4 regions of the Arthrobacter sp. fls2-241-R2A-172 genome follow, and region 3 is predicted to be linked to each of the others. Evidence: riboswitches for the same ligand, from Rfam matches in the RefSeq annotation. Region 3 holds a riboswitch; each other region holds the start of a gene.
The links. Region 3 has a riboswitch for S-adenosylmethionine ahead of QRM57_RS17445 (DUF1737 domain-containing protein). Riboswitches for the same ligand answer to the same signal wherever they lie in the genome.

Region 1 (3,189 bases), on a different contig from region 3:
CGATTGGGAACGCTGGCTGGCAATCGCCGTTGGCGGGGCAATCGTGCTGGTCTACTCAACCATTGGCGGCATGTGGTCCATCACCCTGGCTGACCAGGTGCAGTTCATTATCAAGACCGTGGGCATCTTCTTCCTGATGCTGCCGTTCGTCATGAACGCTGCCGGCGGCATGGACGGCATCCGTGGGCGCCTCAAGGACAGCTTCTTCCAGATCGACGGCATCGGTACCCAGACGATCATCACGTACTTCGTTGTTTACACGCTGGGCCTCCTGATCGGCCAGGACATCTGGCAGCGCGTCTTCACCGCCAAGACCCCCACCGTTGCCCGCTGGGGCGGCGCCACGGCCGGTGTCTACTGCATCCTTTACGGCATCGCCGGCGCCTTCATTGGTCTCGCAGCCCGCGTGGCACTGCCGGATATCGACGTCGCGAACCTCGGCAAGGACGTTGTTTACGCCGAGGTGGCAACCCACATCCTCCCCGTCGGCATCGGTGGCCTGGTGATGGCCGCGGCTGTCGCCGCCATGATGTCCACCGCCTCCGGTGCACTGATCGCTGCCGCTACGGTTGCCCGCGCCGACGTCGTCCCGTTCGTGGCCAGTTGGTTCGGCAAGACCATCAACACTGACGACACCGAAAACCCCGAGCACGACGTCAAGGCCAACCGTTACTGGGTCCTTGGCCTGGGCATCGTTGCGGTCCTGATCTCCATGGCCGCGCAAGACGTGGTGGTAGCCCTCACCATCGCCTACGACATCCTGGTGGGCGGCCTCCTGGTCGCGATCCTCGGCGGCCTGGTGTGGAAGCGCGGCACAGGCATCGCGGCTGCATGGTCCATGGCGGTTGGGTCCGTGCTGACACTGGCCTTGCTGATCATGTTCGCAACCGGAGTCATTCCCAGCGAAGACGGCGTCTACGCGAACGAACCCATCTACTACGGCCTCGCGGCCTCGTTCGTCGCTTACGTGGTCATCTCGCTCCTCACCCCGCGCACCGATCCCGCAGTCCGGGCCGCCTGGGACAAGCGAGTGGCTGGCGCGATCTCCGACGAACTGCCGATCGAAGCACACCCGGTCAGCTCCAGCAGGGCTAACTAACCCAAACACGCAGGACAAGCGAAACAAAGCAACGCCCGACGGCGGCGCTCCCCTTATCGGGGAGCGTCGCCGTTTTGCTGTACCCCCGGAAAGTACTCGTTGTGGGGCCTGCTCTGCGCGCCAAAACCCCACCCACATACGCTCACCAGGCCCCACAACGAGCGCGCGCGTGCGGTAGTGTGGTGCCAGCTTCAAGAGATGTGGTGCCAAGCTCCGACTGGCCACACACCAACCCCATGTTCACGGGTGGTTCGGATGAGGAAGCGGCCCGCCCCGGACCCAAGACAACCGAGCGGGCAAGAGCACTCCCCCTAGGAGAAGTACCTTGCCGTACCACGCCGACAGCAGCCAAGCCCCCACGTCGCCGGCACCCGGCGCCCAAACACCCGGCGCCCAAACACCTGGCGCCCAAACACCCGGCACCCCCGCCGAACCCGCAGCCAGCAAGGTTACGGTGATCCCCGCCGTCGACCTCTTCCTGGGGACCGTCACCATAGCGACCGGAGCGAAGAGCGTGACGCTGCGGCACCCCGATCCGCGGTTGATCGCCCGGGCGCTTGCGCAGGCCGTGCGCCCCACCCAATGGTGCGCTGCGTCAGCGACGCTGACGGTGACCGTTGCCGCCGTCGGAAAGTCCATGGGGCTGCCGAGGCACTTTTATTTTCCGGAGCCAGCTGCCTAATCCTCTTCGTCTTCCTCCCGGAAGTCGTCCGTTTCATCGATCGGGACCACCCGTTCGTCATCCTCCGGTGCGTCCACTTCCTCCACCCAGGGCTCGTCCACTTCCTGGTCCTCTGCGTAGTCGTAGGCCGGGTCGGACTCCACAGTTGCCCGCTCCGGGTAATTGGCGTGTGATTCGGTGGTGTTCATGATGCAACCTCCGTCCCATGGGCCGCGAACGGCCCGATGACCTTGCGCGGGAGACCCCGCCCTGTCATTCCATCTGAGCACCGGCCCACGGACCGGTCAAGGGGCCGAAATTACGGCGCACCGAACATTCCGGGTAAGGAATACCAGCCAAAAATCCCCGAAAATAACCGGTAGTGTTGGGCATGCAATGGGGCCGTAACTACCCCACCCAGCACAGGAGAAAAAGTGCAACAGCACCAGGAATCCCACGGTCCGTCGAGCCCCGTTCCGGACCCCATCAACGAAACCGAAGCCCCGCAAGAGGCCGAAGCACCACTAACCGCGCCGACGTCCTCGGACATCAGGCGCTGGCGTCAGTACCTGGCGGACGAGCGGGCCGAAGCCGCCGTATACCGGGAACTCGCCCAACGCCGGGACGGCGAAGAACGCCAGATCCTGCTGGCCTTGGCCGAGGCCGAAGGCAGGCACGAAGCCCACTGGCTCAAGCTCCTCGGGGAGCACGCAGGAATGCCCAAGGCGGCGTCCGGTCGCAGCCAGTTCCTGGGCTTCCTTGCCCGCAACTTCGGATCGGTGTTTGTGCTCGCTTTGGCGCAGCGGGCCGAAGGCCGCTCCCCCTACGGCACCGAGCCGGCCGCAACGCCAGCCATGGTGGCGGATGAGCAAATCCATGAAGAAGTGGTCCGCGGACTCGCAACCCGTGGCCGGAACAGGTTGTCCGGCACCTTCCGCGCCGCAGTCTTTGGCGCGAACGACGGCCTGGTCAGCAACCTTTCCCTGGTCATGGGCATGGCCGCCACCGGGGTGCCCAGCCCGGTGGTGTTGATGAGCGGCGTGGCGGGTTTGCTGGCAGGAGCCCTTTCCATGGGCGCGGGAGAATACGTCTCCGTGCGCTCGCAACGGGAACTGCTCAACGCCACCCTCCCCACGCAGGCCACGCTCACCGCTGCGCCGTCCCTGGACATTGAGCACAACGAACTGGTCCTGGTCTACCTGGCCCGCGGCATGACCCAGGAAGCGGCCGAGCACCGGGCCGCCGAACGCATGGGATTGTTCAGCTGCGATTGCGATCCCAGCCTCTCCCTGCAACCCGAAAAGCCCGCCGAGGACGAGCACGAATCCGTGGGCTCAGCCTGGGGCGCAGCGTTGTCCAGCTTCTGCTTCTTCGCCTCGGGCGCCATCATCCCCATCCTGCCGTTCCTGTTCGGCATGACCGGTGTCGC
Region 2 (3,189 bases), on a different contig from region 3:
ATAACTGGCCGGAATCCCGGCTTGTGGACATCTCCCGCGTGCATGATCCGGGACAGCCTGTGGACCCAGGGAATGGACGTGTCCAGCTGGTTCCACACTAGGCCCATCGTTCCGCCGGGCCTGAGGATCCTGGCGATCTCCGTGCTGGCGGGGAGGGGGTCGCACCAGTGCCATGCCTGCGCAACGCTGACGACGTCGAATGCTGAGTCCGTCAGCCCTGTTGCCTCGGCTGTTCCCACCAGTGCGTTGACCTGCGGATAGCTTTTGCGCAGTTGTTCCAGCATGTCCGGTGAAGGATCGACGGCGGCAACCTCCAGGTCCCGCTGGAGGAGAAGCGACGTGAACTTGCCGGTGCCCGCCCCGATGTCGGCCGCTGTCCGGGCCCCTTGGGGCAGGATCCATTCCAGGGAGTCCATGGGGTATCCGGGGCGCACGCGGTCATAATGTTCCCCGCCGTCCTGGAAGCTTTGGCCCAGTTCGTGCCTGCGGGTGGCGTGGAGCTTGGGACCGCGTGGTCCTGCTGGTCCGGGAATGACCGCCGGATGACTCGCGGCTCCGGGGGACGGCGTGGACACGCGGAGCTCCTTCACAGGGTTGCCAAAAGGTACCCTACGAATTTACCGCAGCCGTGGAACCCTTTGGTGCGCGGATTCCTAGTCCACAGTGCAGGGCGCTGCGCCTGCCGTGCCCGGAGTATTGGGTGCCCATTCAGGGTAGCTGCGGTGGTCGTTCGCGGGTACCCAGCGGCCTTCGTCCACTACGTAGTCCCAGCCAAGTCCGTTGCGCTTGAGTTCCTCGATGCCTGCCAGCAACCTGGTGGCGTCCTCCAACCGGGAGCCGACGCCGAAGCTTGCCCGCAGCGAACCTGACGGCAGTCCCAGGCGCTTGAGCAGCGGGTGGGCGCAGAACCGGCCATCCCGAAGGCCGACACCGTGTTCCGCCGCGAGGTAGGCGGCGACCAAACCGGCGTCGAAGCCTTCCACGGAGAAGTTGACCACACCAATGGTGTCTACGGAATCGCTGAAGATCTTGTGGACAGAGACGCCCTCAATCGCTTCCAGGCCTTCAACAAGGTAGGAACGTATGGCCGCTTCATGGTCATGCCATTCCTGCTCATCCAGGCCGGCCAACACCTGGGTGGCGCGGGCCAGGGTTGCCGCTCCCAGAACGTTGGGAGAACCGCCCTCATGGCGGGCCGGGCCGGTAGCCCAGCTGACCGAATCCAACCGGGCTTCACGGACGGCTCCGCCGCCAGCCAGGTGGGGGACACCGGCGTCGAGCCAGTCAGGGCGCCCCACCACCACTCCAGCGCCGAACGGAGCGTAGAGCTTGTGGCCGGAGAAGACCAGGTAGTCGATGTCCGCTTCTGCGATGTTGATGCGGCGGTGGGGTGCAAGTTGGGCGGCGTCCACCACGATCCGTGCGCCGAACCCGTGGGCAAGGGAAGCCAGTTCGGCGATGGGGAGGATTTCACCGGTGACGTTCGAAGCGCCCGTGACCGCCAGCAGGCTCACGCCGCCTTGGGCGAGTTCATCGCGGAGTTTATCCAACGTTGCGGCCAGGGTTGGTGCTGCAACGACGCTTCGGTGGGGCACACCCTGCCAAGGCAGCAGGTTGGCGTGGTGTTCGATGTCCAGGTACAGGACCTCGCCAGCGACCTGGCCATCAACCACGGGGAGGCATCCGGCCAGCAAGTTCAGGGAGTCAGTGGTGTTGCGGGTGAAAATCACGGAGTCATCAGCCCGGCCGCCCACGAATTCACGCACGATGTTCCGGGAATTTTCGTAGACAGAGGTGCTGATCTGCGAAGCAAAACCCGCACCGCGGTGAACGCTGGCGTAGTAAGGCAAAACCTCGTTGAGGTGCGCCGAGACGATGGTCAGGGCAGGTGCCGATGCGCCGTAGTCGAGGTTGGCATAACGGACATGGCCGCCTTGGATCAGGGGCGCCTGCAACTCCGCGCCCGTGACAGCGGCCAGCGGACGTGCAGCAGCAACCGGCACTGCGCTTGCCTCAGCAAACGACGGAATGGTGTTGGCGTTGAACGTAACGGTGCTCATGGGACCTCACTTAAGAGGGACCCCCGCATGGGGGATCCGCGCTTGCCGTATCCGTTCCGGACCGGCCGGGTCGTCACCCGGGGCACCCCACCGCGAATGGAGGGTTGCCGGCCAGCAAACCGGGGTTTAGCGCTGGCACTCGTGACCTGTAAAAAAGGTTAGGGCATACCCATCAGCCACTCCAAAGCCGGTGGACATTGTTAAGCGCATTGTTACGTGGAACGAAAAAGTCGTCATTGGGCGAAGATAAAACGGCGGACGGCCCCAAAAGGGGTCGTCCGCCGTCGAAAATTTCGTGATGGTTCGATGCGGGCCGTGCCGCAACCGGAGCTAGAGGAGGTCGTCCAGCCCAGGGTTGAGGCGCTTGAGGACCTCCGAATGCAATATCGAGTTGGTGGCCAACGCGTTACCGCCGAACGGTCCGTCTTCGCCCTCCAGCGACGTGAAGCGTCCGCCGGCTTCCGTGACGATGGGCACCAAGGCAGCCATGTCGTAGAGATTCAGCTCAGGTTCGCAGGCGATATCCACGGCGCCTTCGGCGACCAGGCAATAGGACCAGAAATCCCCGTAGGCGCGAGTACGCCAGATGTCCTCTGTGAGTCCCATGAATTCGTCGAGGTTGCCGCGTTCCTTCCAGCCGGAAAGGCTCGAGTACGACATCGACGCGTCCGCCAACCGGGAGACGTTGGAAACCTTCAGGCGTGTGGCGGAGGCGAGCGAACGGCCCATGTAAGCGCCCATGTCCTTGGCTGCCCACCACCGCTTGCCCAGAGCCGGGGCGCTCACTACGCCAACAACCGGTTCGCCTTCATCGACCAGCGCAATCAACGTTGCCCATACCGGAACACCGCGAACAAAATTCTTGGTGCCATCGATGGGATCGATGATCCAACGACGCGAGCCGTGTCCGCTGCTGCCGAATTCCTCGCCCAGGACGGCGTCGCGGGGGCGGGAACGGGACAGCTGGCCGCGAATCGCTTCCTCCGCGGCCTTGTCCGCATCTGTGACGGGTGTGAGGTCCGGCTTGGTTTCGATCTGCAGGTCCAGCGCTTTGAAGCGATCCATGGTCTGGGCATCTACTGAGTCTGCGAGGACGTGGGCGAGACGCAAGTCATCGTTGTAGGTGGAA
Region 3 (3,189 bases):
AAAGCGAAGGCGGCCTCCTTCGCGGAACGTCCTGACGACGGGGACAACTCGAAAGTCAGCACTGTTCCGCCGGCCTTCATCTGCTTAGCTGCGAGCTCGTATTGCGGGTGGGACTTCAACAGCGGGTACTTGACCCAGCTGATGGCGGGCTGCTGCTCGAGCCATTCCGCGATCTTCAAAGCGGACGCAGAGCTGTGATTCACGCGCAGCCCCATGGTCTCCAAACCCTTGGTCAGCACCCAGGCGTTGAACGCGGACAGCGAAGGTCCGGTGTGCCGCATGAGCTGCTTGACCGGGCCGTCGATGAACTCCTTGGTGCCCAGGATGGCGCCGCCAAGAACGCGGCCCTGGCCGTCGATGTGCTTGGTGCCGGAATACACGATCACGTCGGCGCCCAGCTCACCACAGCGCTGCAGCAGTGGAGTGGCAAAGACATTGTCGACGACGACGGTCGCGCCGGCGGCATGCGCCAGCTCGCTGACCGCGGCGATGTCGACGATCTCCTGCATGGGGTTGGACGGAGATTCGAAAAACACGGCCGTGGTGGGCTTGGACAAGGCTTCACGCCACTGGTCCAGGTCGGGTCCGTCAACGAATACTGTCTCCACGCCCCAGCGCGGAAGGATTTCGTTGAGGATCACGAAGCAGGACCCGAACAGGGAGCGGGCGGCGACTACGCGGTCCCCGGCAGCCAGCAGGGCACCCAAGGCGGTGAATACCGCAGACATGCCGGACGCCGTCGCAAAGCAAGCCTCGGTGCCTTCCAGCAGGCGGAGCCGTTCCTGGAAGGTGGCCACGGAGGGGTTGCCGTAACGGGAGTAGACGAATCGTTCGTCCTCGCCGGTGAAGGCACGTTCGGCAGCGGCAGCCGATTCGTAGACGAAGCCGGAGTTCAGGAAGACGGCCTCGGACGTTTCCTGGAAGTTGGTGCGGTCAAGACCGCCACGGACGGCCTGGGTATCAGGATTCCAGCCAGCGGCGTCGGGATTGAAAGTCACTTAGTCGGTCCCCAGGTTCGTTGGTAGGCCACGGTTTTTCCAGCCATTTACAGTGCGCTCGCCATAGCGGTCAGGTTCGCCTTCAAAGCCCTCAAGGACGTTGTACGCGGTGAAGCCTGCCTGGGTTGCGGCGATGGCTGCTGCGATTGAACGCTGGCCGGAGCGGCACAGGAAGACGAGCTCCACGCCGTCGTCTTCGGGCGCTTGCTGCCGCAGGTCCTCAATGAAGCGGGAGTTGGGGATGCCGCCGGCGAGGTTCCACTGGATGAACAGGGGATCGTTGTCCGTGGCTTTGGTGTCCGGGATACCGATGTGGGCCCATTCGCCCTCGGCACGGACATCCACCAGGATGGCACCTGCCTCAAGTTTGGCCCACGCGTCCTGCGGGGTCAGGTCGCCTGCGTAGCTCATGCGTGGCCCTCGAACGCTTCGTCGTCGTCATTTTCAAGCTGGTCGACGGCGTCGGCCACGGCGGCGTCTGCGTGGGCGATCGCTGCGGGAAGCACGATTGCCTGGGCGACGATGACGTCCGTGCCGTTAAAGGTGGCTGCCGGGCTGCCATGGAGCACATAGCCCTCGGCGAGTGCGGAGCTGATCCGCTCGCAGAAATCGCGGGTGTCCGGGCCTGTGATCAGGCGGTAGGAAAGTTTTTCTTCAGTGGGTTCAGGCATTGCTGGTGCTCCTCAGTCACGCTTGCAGTTCGAATTTGTCCGATACGCCGAGTAGTCACCTGAGGCACCCCGCCGGAGAGAGGGTTGCCGACCAGCAAGTCAGGGCTTCGCGCTGGTACTCATTACTCAAGAAAAACGTAGCATTCAGGGCGCCTGGGCTGCATGTGGCGGGGGTTTGCCCGCCGTCATGTTGCGTAACCGGAGGGTGCTGTGGCAGGACCCATTTATGACGTCCCGGGAGCATAATTGACCCAGTACGTCCCCCTGTAACTTCGCAAGAAACCAGGTCGCGGTGAACGAACAGAGCAGTCCTACACTCAAGGCCATGCTGCATTTTGGATGGTTCGTGGGCCACGGATTCGGAGTTCAGGGTTGGGGGACGCCCGGCTACGGGCTGGGCTATGACTGGAAGAAGCCTGCCCTGTACCAGGAGGCCGTGCGGGCCTTCGAGCGATCCGGGCTCGACCTGTTCATCATCGAGGACTCACTTACCGTTCCTGATACCTACGGCGGTACGGCCGAGGTGTCCTTGGCGCACGCTTCCTTCGCGCCCAAGCACGACCCCCTCGCATTGGTTCCCTACCTGCTCTCCGCCACAGAGCACCTCGGGATCGTGCCCACGGTCAGCGCTTCCTTCTACCCGCCCTTCACTGCCGCCCGGCTGCTGGCCACCTTGCAGCACTTCTCAGAGGGGCAGCTTGGCTGGAACGTGGTGACTTCCGGCAGCGACCTCGCCGCGCAGAACTACGGGCTGGACCAGCAGATTGAACACGACCTGCGGTATGAGAAAGCGGAGGAATTCGTCGACGTCGTGAGGCGGCTTTGGCGGAGTTGGGAACCAGGCGCCGTGCTTGAGGACGTTTCCGCCGGGGTATTCGCAGACCACACCAAGGTTCACCCGATCAACCATGAAGGCGACTTCTTCAAGGTCCGGGGCCCGCTGAACACGGCGCCCCTGCCGGAGGAGCCCGTGTTGGTTCAGGCCGGGGCTTCACCCCGCGGCAAGGCCTTCGCTGGCGGGCATGCCGATGTAGCGATCGCCTTGGCACGAGGCGCAGACGGGATGAAGGCATACCGGGACTCCATCCGTGCCGAGGCTGCGAAGGCCGGCAGGAACCCCGATGACGTGAAGGTCCTGTTTGTCCTCAAGCCCACGGTGGTCGGTTCGGCTGCGGAAGCTGAGGAGCTGCGTGCCCAGCGGCGTGAGCTCACCCAACGGGACATCGACAGCCAGCTCAACTCCATCTCCTACCTTTCTGTCATCGACTTCAAGCAGTTCGACCTCGATGCCCCGTTGCCCGAGCTGACTACCAACAGCAACCAGGGCACCTTGGAGCACTTCGCCAAAGCAGCGCCGCCAGGTTCCACGCTTCGCCAGATCCTGCAGGCCCGTAGCGGCGGGGCAGGGGACTCGATCATCGGTACGGTGGGCGAAATCGCCGACTATCTCGAGGAGACCGGCTCCGCGGTGGGCGGCGACGGGTTCCTTTTCTCCGGCTTCGTGGATCCCGTGACGGTGC
Region 4 (3,189 bases), on a different contig from region 3:
CTGGCGCGTGCCGTGGAGGGCGGGGCGCACAAGACCCGGGAAGAGCTCGCCGCGATCCTCGGCGCGGCCGGTTTGCCCAGCAAGGGTTTGGCGTTCATTTACCAACTCATGCACGCGGAAATCAGCCGGATACTGGTCAGCGGCACCCCCGTCCGGTCCGCGGGTGGTGCGCTGAAACAGACATACGCCCTGTTCGACGAACGGGTCACGGGCACCGCGGATGGGCCGCTGACGGGCACGGACCGTGAACAGGCCCTCGGCCGGCTGGCCCTGCGGTACTTCGCCAGCCGTGGACCTGCCACAGTCAAGGACTGCGCGGCCTGGTCGGGCCTCACCATGAAGGACGTGAACCTGGGGCTGACCGTTGCCCGTGAGCTCTCCCCCGGAACGCTCGGGGCGGCCTCTTTCGATGGGTTGGAATTTCACCTCGCCTCCGAAGACGTCGGAGGGTTTTCCGGGCCGCCCCAAGAGACGGCACTCCCCCGCGTTGACCTCATCCAGTGCTATGACGAGTACGTGATGGGGTACTCCCAGTCCCGGCACTTTCTCGGCGGAAAGGCACCGTACTTCCCCGAGGACAACAGCCCGCTGCACGTTGTCCTGGTGGACGGGCGCCTGGCAGGGTGGTGGCGGCACGCGTTCACCAACGGCGTCTGCGAACTCGACATCAGGATGGACCGGCCCACCACGCCTGATGAAGACATCGCACTGGACGCCGAAGTGGAGCGATACGGACGCTTCCTTGGCCTCCCGACCAAAAGGGCATGAGACGTCAAGGCTAAGCTGGGAGCCACTGCTTTAGGACTGGGAAAAGAAGGCCTGGTGGAGTTGCGCGGACAGTTGACCGATTTCGGTCAGGAAGCCGTCGTGGCCAATCGGGGCTTCGATGACGTGGACCGGTACGTTCCCGGGAAGCGCGGCCGCCAATTCCCGCGATTGTGCGGGGAAGTAAAGCCTGTCACTGTCCACCGCCGCAACGAAGAACTGCGCAGTGGTCCCGGACAGTGCGTCTTGGAGTGAGCCACGCCCCCTGGTCACGTCGTGGGACATCAGGGCTTCGGTGATGGCAACGTAGCTGTTCGCGTCAAAGCGGCGGACAAGCTTGTTCCCTTGGTGGTCCAGGTAGCTCTCCACCTGGTATCGGCCCCGCTCCGCGAGGACGGCGGCAACAAGCGGCGTTTCCTGGGGCTGCGGCTGACGTCCAAACCGGTAATCCAGTTCCAGGGCCGAGCGGTAGGTGATGTGCGCAATCCGGCGTGCCAACGCCAGGCCCTCTTCGGGGGCTGGGCCGCCGTAGTAGTCGCCGTTGTTGAAGTTCGGGTCCTGCCGGATGGCAAGGGTCTGGGCCTGCGCGAACGCAATCTGCTCGGCCGTGCTGTAGGCGCCGACCGAGATCACAGCGCACCGTTCAACCCGTTCGGGAAATGTCACGGCCCATTCCAGGGCCCTGGCACCTCCCATGGATCCGCCCAGTACGGAATGCCAGGCCTTGATTCCCAAGGTGTCTGCGAGTCGCGCTTCAGCCTCCGTGCTGTCGCGCAGCGTGATCAGGGGGAACCGGGATCCCCAGGGCTGGCCGTCCGGCGCTTCGGAGGACGGGCCCGTGCTTCCATAACAGCCGCCCACGATGTTGATGGAGACCACGAAGTACTTGGTGGTATCGATGGTGGCGCCAGGTCCGACGAGTTGTTCCCACCATCCTTCCTCGTCGGTTGCTCCGCGAGCCACATGCGTGCTGCCCGTGAGCGCATGCTCGATGAGCACGGCATTGGAGGCATCCGCATTGAGCCGGCCCCACGTTTCATAGGCCAGGACAACGTCCGGAAGGAAACCACCGGCCTCGAGTTCGAGCGAACCGATGCTGGCGTACTTAACCGTGCCGTCCGCTTCTTCGGCTGTGGGTATGGCTGTTGCAGTGATGGTCATTCCTTTGACACCTATCCTCGCGCTTGCCCGTCGCCTTGCGCGCGAACGGGCCAGGTCTTCACCCGGGGCACCCCACCGCGGAGGAGGGTTGCCGGCCAGCAAGCCGGGGCTACATGCTGGCACTCGTGACCTATAGAAAGAGTGTAGGAAAAACCGGGCCACTCTGGCGAAGAATGTGACAACACTGTGACGGTTTCGGGTCACATCGTTCGCAAATGGGCGCTGTGGAGCGCCGCCCTTCGAATATTCGACGGCGCGGGGCGGCGCTGCACAGAAGGTGTTCGTTACTGGATCAGGCGGGCCACTAAGCTCCCTTGGCCGCCCTGAAGCCTGCTTCGAGGTCGGCGATGATGTCGTCCACGTGCTCGATGCCAACAGACAGGCGCACCAGGCCTGGTTTCACGCCGGCGATCTCCTGCTGCTCTGCGGTCAACTGGCTGTGCGTGGTGGAGGCCGGGTGGATGACCAGCGAACGCACATCGCCGATGTTTGCCACGTGTGAGTGAAGCTCCAGCCCGTCCACGAAGCGCTTGCCGGCTTCGACGCCGCCCTTGATGTTGAAGGCGACGATGGCGCCGGTGCCGTTGGGGCCATACTTCTTGCCGCGCTGGTACCACGGGCTGGACGGCAGACCCGCGTAGGCGACCGATTCGACGTCGTCGTGCGCTTCAAGCCATTCCGCCACTTTGGTGGCGTTGGCGACGTGGCGTTCCACGCGAAGGCTCAAGGTTTCCAGCCCCTGGGCGATCAGGAAGGCATTGAAAGGCGCGACGGCGGAGCCCAGGTCCCGGAGCAACTGGACGCGGGCCTTGAGGATGTAGGAGAGGTTTGCGCCGAGCGCCCCGTCCTTGCCGAGGTCGCGGGCATAGACCAGGCCGTTGTAGCTGGGATCGGGGGTGTTGAAGCCCGGGAACCGCTCGGGGTCCTTGCCGAAGTCGAAGTTCCCCGAATCCACGATCACGCCGGCAATTGCCGAGCCGTGTCCGCCGAGGTACTTGGTGGCGGAGTGCACCACGATGTCGGCGCCCCATTCGATGGGACGGATCAGGTAGGGAGTGGACAGGGTGTTGTCGACAATGAGCGGCACCCCGGCCTGGTGCGCGACCCCTGCGATACCTTCGATGTCCAGGACGTCCTGGCGCGGATTGGACACCACTTCGCCGAAGAAGAGTTTGGTGTTCGGCTGCACGGCGTCACGCCACTGGTCCAGGTTGTCCGGGTCTGCGACGAAGGTAACCGAAATACCGAACTTCTTCAGGGTAT

Region 1: linked by a shared signal. The riboswitch ahead of QRM57_RS06440 (hypothetical protein) and the one ahead of QRM57_RS17445 (DUF1737 domain-containing protein) in region 3 are both predicted to bind S-adenosylmethionine.
Region 2: linked by a shared signal. The riboswitch ahead of QRM57_RS13540 (aminotransferase class V-fold PLP-dependent enzyme) and the one ahead of QRM57_RS17445 (DUF1737 domain-containing protein) in region 3 are both predicted to bind S-adenosylmethionine.
Region 4: linked by a shared signal. The riboswitch ahead of metX (homoserine O-acetyltransferase MetX) and the one ahead of QRM57_RS17445 (DUF1737 domain-containing protein) in region 3 are both predicted to bind S-adenosylmethionine.

What each region holds. Positions count from the first base shown of each region.
Region 1 is NZ_JARVTB010000003.1:190,835-194,023, reverse strand. Features, by position in the region: gene QRM57_RS06445 (sodium:solute symporter family protein) at 1-1,099, shown strand, start outside; SAM riboswitch class IV at 1,289-1,408, shown strand; gene QRM57_RS06440 (hypothetical protein) at 1,425-1,781, shown strand; gene QRM57_RS06435 (hypothetical protein) at 1,778-1,969, opposite strand; gene QRM57_RS06430 (VIT1/CCC1 transporter family protein) at 2,195-3,189, shown strand, end outside.
Region 2 is NZ_JARVTB010000008.1:143,517-146,705, forward strand. Features, by position in the region: gene QRM57_RS13535 (class I SAM-dependent methyltransferase) at 1-533, opposite strand, end outside; gene QRM57_RS13540 (aminotransferase class V-fold PLP-dependent enzyme) at 654-2,060, opposite strand; SAM riboswitch class IV at 2,094-2,207, opposite strand; gene hisN (histidinol-phosphatase) at 2,391-3,189, opposite strand, start outside.
Region 3 is NZ_JARVTB010000013.1:32,747-35,935, forward strand. Features, by position in the region: gene QRM57_RS17435 (O-succinylhomoserine sulfhydrylase) at 1-998, opposite strand, end outside; gene QRM57_RS17440 (rhodanese-like domain-containing protein) at 999-1,409, opposite strand; gene QRM57_RS17445 (DUF1737 domain-containing protein) at 1,406-1,669, opposite strand; SAM riboswitch class IV at 1,683-1,796, opposite strand; gene QRM57_RS17450 (NtaA/DmoA family FMN-dependent monooxygenase) at 1,962-3,189, shown strand, end outside.
Region 4 is NZ_JARVTB010000003.1:595,606-598,794, reverse strand. Features, by position in the region: gene QRM57_RS08170 (winged helix DNA-binding domain-containing protein) at 1-768, shown strand, start outside; gene metX (homoserine O-acetyltransferase MetX) at 799-1,926, opposite strand; SAM riboswitch class IV at 1,941-2,057, opposite strand; gene QRM57_RS08160 (bifunctional o-acetylhomoserine/o-acetylserine sulfhydrylase) at 2,231-3,189, opposite strand, start outside.